Regions from separate parts of the Brevundimonas sp. FG128 genome, predicted to be linked through region 2. Evidence: riboswitches for the same ligand, from Rfam matches in the RefSeq annotation. Region 2 holds a riboswitch; the other holds the start of a gene.

Region 1 (3,014 bases), on a different contig from region 2:
GCCTTCCAGCTCGAACCCGTCCGAACGGGTCTTGGCGACATTGATGTATTCCCCCGCCGTGTAAGTGATCTGGTCTTCCACGTTCAGGCGATAGAGGGTCGCGCGACCGTCGAACCGCCCGTCGGCCGAGGCCCAGCCCAGGGCGATCTCGACGCTGTCGGCCGTCTCCGGCCTCAGCTCGGCCCACGGCAGCGGCGCATAGCAGTAGTCGCAAACCGCCTGGCTGACGGTCGGCGCCTTGAAGCCCGTGCCGTAGGCGCCCGACAGGATGAAGCCGCCCGCCAGCTCATAGGCCGCCGAAATGCGTCCCGTCGTTTCCGAGCCGAAATCGTCGGTATCGTCGTAGCGCAGGCCGCCCGTCAGGTTCAGCGGCCCGACATCATACTGGGCCACCCCGAACACCGAGGTGATCGACAGGTCGCGCGACAGGCCCGACGACAGCGCCGCCGAGGCCTCGTTGCGCTCCACGCCGAAAGCGTAGTTCACGTCCCGGGCCTTTCCGTCCGCCTGCCAGCGATAGGCCTGGCGGTCGCCGGTGAAGGTCGAGCCGAAACCGCCGCTGTAGGAGGTGCGGTCGATGTCAGAAGCCGAGACGCTGAACTGATGGGTCAGGCCCAGGGCGACGGCGCTCAGCCGGGCGAAACCGGACCACTGCTCGCTGTCCTGGGTGTCGTCGGTGTCGGCCAGGGCGTAGTCGGGCTCGGGGAAGCCGTCCAGGTCGGCGTGGCTCTCGTTCCAGCGCACCGACCCGTCGATCTTCACCGTGTCGGAAAAGGCGTAGCGGCCCTTGCCGCCCAGGGTCGTGCTGCGGAAACCGTCGGCCTCGGGATTGCCGTCGGCCTCGTCGGCGGCGGAAATGCCGTCGGTCTGGAAGCGCGAAACATAGGCGCTGACGGCGTAGGTCTCATTGGCCACGCCCGCCGACACCCGGCCGCGTACGGTGTCGAAACTGCCGGCCTCTGCTTCGGCGCGCACGCCGTCGATCTCCTTGGTCGTAAAGGAAATCACGCCGCCGATGGCGTCAGAGCCCCACAGCGACGACTGCGGGCCGCTGAGCACTTCGATGCGCTCGATATCGGCCAGCTCGAAGCTGGAGAAGTCATAGGCGCCGTTGGGCTCGGCCGCGTCGTTGACGGGCGCGCCATCGACAAGCACCAGCGTCTTGCCGGGCGTAGCGCCGCGCATGCGGACTTGCGCCACGCCGCCGAACGCGCCTGTGCGCGTCACCGACAGGCCCGGCACGTCGGCCAGGATGTCGGCGGCGAAGATCGCGCCGCGCTGTTCGATGGTCTTGCCGTCGATGACGCGGGCGCCGGGCGTGTCGGCGACGATGGCCGGGATGCGGGTGGCGGTGATGACGACGTCGTCCAGCTGGGTCGCATCATCAGCGGCGAAGGCGGGCGCGGCGAAGGCGGCGGCTATCGCAGCCGTCGAGAGAAGAATGGAACGCTTCATTGAGCGAGATCCCCGTTTCGGTCCCGCGAGTGCGCGCGAGAGACCGGTCAAAGCGAGCCGACCCGCCAGACCGCGAGGGTCTGGACGGCGCAAGGTCGGGTCGCTGCGACGGTGAAGTCCCCGCGCCTCTGTCTGGTCCCGGACAGCAGCGAGCGACACAGGCGGCCAGGTTTCCTGGCTTGCGGGTCAAAAACCGCCGTCCTCGCCTTCCCAGTCACCCAGTGGCGCCGAAGTCGTCAGACCCCGGACGGACGACGCTCTCGCCGCCTACAGTTGCGGGCACAGCCACGGTGTCTCACCGTGTTCCCTAAACCGCCTGGCGCGGCCTATCGCAGGGGCGACAAGCCTGTGCAAGGGCCGTTCAACGGCCTTGAGCCGCCGGGCGCGATCCGTCACCCTGTCGCCACATGAACGCCCCCGTCACTCACCCGCCCGAAATCGCCGCTTCGCTTGAGGGCGCGACGCCGTTCATGGCGCAATATCTGACGGCCAAGGCCGGTCAGCCGGACGCCATCCTCTTCTTCCGCATGGGCGACTTCTACGAGCTGTTCTTCAAGGACGCCGAGGTCGCCGCCGCCGCCCTGGGCATCACCCTGACCAAGCGCGGCAAGCACCAGGGCGAGGACATTCCGATGGCGGGCGTGCCGGTCCATGCGATGGAGGGCTACCTCGCCCGCCTGATCCGCATGGGCCACAAGGTCGCCATCTGCGAACAGCTGGAAGACCCCGCCGAGGCCAAGAAGCGCGGCGGCAAGTCCGTGGTCCATCGCGGCGTGGTGCGGGTTGTGACGCCCGGCACCCTGACCGAGGACAGCCTGCTGGACGCGCGCGGCGCCAATCGCCTGGCGGCGGTCGCGGTGCGCAAAGGTCGGGCGGCGGTCGCCGTGGTCGAACTGTCGTCCGGCGCGGTCGATTCCGTCGCCTGTTCTATCGAAGACCTGGGCGCAGCCCTCGCCGCCTTCCGACCGTCTGAGGTTCTGGTCACCGACCGGATGTATTCGGACGAGGCCACGCGCGATGCGCTGGATGGTTCGGGCGGCGTGGTCCAGGCGCTGGCCAGCGCCATCGCCGAACCCCAGGCCGCGCGCGTGCGGGTGGAGCGGCTGTATGGCGTCTCGGCTCTCGACGGTTTCGGCGCCTTCGAGGAGGCCGAGGTCTCCGCGCTCGGCCTGATCGCCGCCTATCTGGAGACGACCCAGGCCGGCAAGGTTCCCGCCCTGGCCCCGCCGCGACGGCTGGGCGAAAGCGGCTTTCTCGCCATCGACCCGGCGACCCGCACCAGTCTGGAAATCGACCGCACCCAGCGCGGCGAGCGCGAGGGCAGTCTGCTCGCCTGTATCGACCGCACCGTGACCTCGGGCGGCGCGCGGGCCCTGGCCGAACGGATCGCCCGGCCCTTGCGCGATCCGCTCGCGATCAACGAGCAGCTCGACGCCGTCGAATGGCTGCTGGAACGGCGCGATCTCAGGCGAGACCTGCGCGAGGCGCTGAAGGCGTCGTCGGACATCGCCCGCGCCGTCGGGCGGCTGGCCCTGGGACGCGGCGGCCCGCGCGACCTG
Region 2 (3,014 bases):
TTCACGTCTGCCGACCATTCAGGTTCGCCGCAACGGCCGGGACGTGCGGATCGATGGCGGGCTTCGTCGCAACGGCATGTGGGGGAACAACAGCGGCATCCGCAACTGCAACGCCGGCCGGGCCGATGCGTCCCAGCCGGGCCAGGGCGCGACGGCCGAGGTGCGCGACCTGGGGCGGATCCGCCTGGAGGACGCGCCGCTGATCGTGTTGCGGACGCCGCGCAACGTGGAACTGAGCGCGGGCGGGGCAGTGTTCGGCTCGGTCGGGCGCGGCGCGCGGTCCATCGACCTGAACAGCGGCGGCTGCGGCAACTGGAACATCGCCAATGTGGACGGTGATCTGGAACTGGGCGTCGGCGGTTCGGGGTCGATCCGCGCGGGCACGTCGCGCTCGCTGGAGGCCAATGTCGGCGGGTCGGGCTCGATCGCAGCCGGCGCGACCGGAAACCTGAAGGCGGCCGTGGGCGGCTCGGGCAGCGTGGAAATCGCCAGCGCTGGCGGGGAGGGCGACATTTCGATCGGCGGTTCCGGCGGGGTGAATGTCCGTCAGGGGCGGATGGACAAGCTGTCGGTCGCCATCGGCGGTTCGGGCAATGTCCGCTACGGCGGGACCACGCGCGACCTGAGCGTCGCCATCGCCGGATCGGGCGATGTCCGCGTCGGCGCGGCCACCGGCGCCGTATCGCGCACCGTCGTCGGATCCGGAACCTTGCAGATCGGGCGTTAAGACCCGTCTCTCCGCCGCGAGAGGAAAGGCCCCCGGTCGTGGAACCCTGGGGGCCTTTTTCGTGCGCCGCGCAAGAAAAAGCCCCGGCGGATCGCTCCGCCGGGGCTTGTCCTCATCCCGTGAGGGAGGCCGTGTCTTACAGGCCGCCCAGGACGCTGACGATGGACGAAACGCCCAGGCCGGCGCCGGCGCGATCACGCGCTTGCAGACCGCCGCCGAACGAGTAGCGAACGCCCAGCGACCAGGTGTCGACGTCGAGCGAGTCGATGTCGGCGCGGGTGTAGGCGGCGCCGACCGAGAACGGGGTGTTCTCTATTTCGTACTCGGCGCCCACGCCGTAGGTCCAGGCGTCCACGTCGTCGCCCGTGACGTCGACGTTGTTGTAGCTGACGCCGGCGTTCAGGCGCAGGTTCGGCATGACGTAGAAGGCGGCGTCGCCACCAACGGTCCAGATGTCGGCGTCGATGTCATCAGCCGTGGTGTAGGCGACCTGACCGGTCAGGGTCGCGTTGGCCAGATACTTCTGGGCTTCGGCGCCGACGGTCCAGATGGGATCATCGCCCGTGCCGATGCCGTTGGCGGCGACGAAGCCGCCGGCGCGGATGTCGGAGGACCACATCTTGGTCAGGTGGGCGGCGGCGGCGCCGGTGGTTTCGTTCTCACCGAAGGCTTCGACGTGGTCGACGGCGCCGTTCAGGGTCACAGTCCAGTCGGCGGCCGGCAGGGCCACGGTTCCGTCCACGGTCCAGACGTCGGCGTCGACATCGACGGGGCCGGCGTCATACGACGGGTTGGAATAGGTCACGCCGACCGAACCGATGGCGTCCTGGGCGAAGGCCGGGGCGGCGAACAGAGCGGCGGCGGCCGAGGCGAGGAGGATCGTCTTCATTTTCTTTTGTCCTTAGCAGTCTGTGCCCGGATGGGGGTCCGGGGAGGGCGCCTGCTATCAGTATGCGGACGAAGCTGAGCAATAAATCGTCGTTACATAAGTGTCTTGAAACTGTGATGTGGCGGATAAATCACGCGTTGTGGTCGGAATGTGTCACTTGCGCGCACTTGATGGGGCAAGCGGTTAATGCTGGGTAATCCGCATAATCATATAAGCATATCCTTATATGTATTGACGGCCGCGCTTGGTTGGGGTCATGTCGGGTTGTCGTGGTCTCCGCGCGCTCCTCGGGGTGCGTGGAGCTAAGAGGGAAGCCGGTGAGACACCGGCGCTGCCCCCGCAACTGTAAGCGGCGAGTCGAGGGTCCATCTCGTGTCACTGGCGTTCGCGCCGGGAAGGCCGGGCCCGAGGCGTCGACCCGTGAGCCAGGAGACCTGCCCCGACAGATAACGTCCTCCGGCGGGGTGCCCGGTCAGGCCGCATGCGCGCCGCCGGACCCTTTGCGTCCGCGACGGCGTCCGCGCGACCCTGTCCGAAACCTGGCCACAGCACAGGTTTCGAATGTCATGACCCGCCATACCGTCCAGGTCGCCACCCTCGGCTTTCCCCGCATCGGCCCCAAGAGGGAGCTGAAGACCGCGCTCGAAGCCCATTGGGCCGGCAAGATCGACGCAGAGACCCTGCTGTCCACCGCCGCCGAGCTGCGCGGCCTGACCTGGGCGCGGCAACGCGAGCTGGGCGCCGACATCGTGCCGTCCAACGACTTCTCTCTTTATGATCAGGTGCTGGATCTGACGGCCATGGTCGGGGCTGTGCCGGCCGCCTTCGGCTGGAGCGGAGAACGGGTCGATCTGGCCACCTATTTCGCCATGGCCCGTGGGTCGCGCGGCGACGCCCAGGTCTGCAAGCACGGTCACACTCATGGCGGAGGCAATCCCGCCTCGGGGGGCGTGCCGGCGATGGAGATGACCAAGTGGTTCGACACCAACTACCACTATCTTGCGCCTGAGTTTACGGCCGACCAGGTGTTCCGCCTGGGTTCGACCAAGGCGCTGGACGAATATCTGGAAGCCAGGGCGCAGGGGATCGAGACCCGGCCGGTGCTGTTGGGGCCGGTGTCCTATCTGCTGCTGGGCAAGACGCGCGGCGAGGCCTTCGACGTGCTGAGCCTGCTGCCGCGTTTGTTGCCGGTCTATGCCGAGGTGCTGCGCTCGCTGGCGCGGGCGGGGGCGACCTGGGTGCAGTTGGACGAGCCCTGCCTGGTCACCGATCTGAGCGACGAGGCGAAGGCCGCCTATGATCTGGCCTATCGCGTGCTGACGGACGTGACGCCGCCGATCAAGGTGATGCTGACGACCTATTTCGGGGCGCTGGGCGACAATCTGGAGACGGCGCTGA

The links. Region 2 has a riboswitch for cobalamin ahead of metE (5-methyltetrahydropteroyltriglutamate--homocysteine S-methyltransferase). Riboswitches for the same ligand answer to the same signal wherever they lie in the genome.
Region 1: another riboswitch for cobalamin. It lies ahead of ACODSC_RS10410 (TonB-dependent receptor plug domain-containing protein); the one in region 2 lies ahead of metE (5-methyltetrahydropteroyltriglutamate--homocysteine S-methyltransferase).

What each region holds. Positions count from the first base shown of each region.
Region 1 is NZ_JBMDKP010000003.1:395,219-398,232, reverse strand. Features, by position in the region: gene ACODSC_RS10410 (TonB-dependent receptor plug domain-containing protein) at 1-1,455, opposite strand, end outside; cobalamin riboswitch at 1,602-1,787, opposite strand; gene mutS (DNA mismatch repair protein MutS) at 1,863-3,014, shown strand, end outside.
Region 2 is NZ_JBMDKP010000001.1:767,900-770,913, forward strand. Features, by position in the region: gene ACODSC_RS03815 (head GIN domain-containing protein) at 1-727, shown strand, start outside; gene ACODSC_RS03820 (porin) at 864-1,616, opposite strand; cobalamin riboswitch at 1,870-2,072, shown strand; gene metE (5-methyltetrahydropteroyltriglutamate--homocysteine S-methyltransferase) at 2,183-3,014, shown strand, end outside.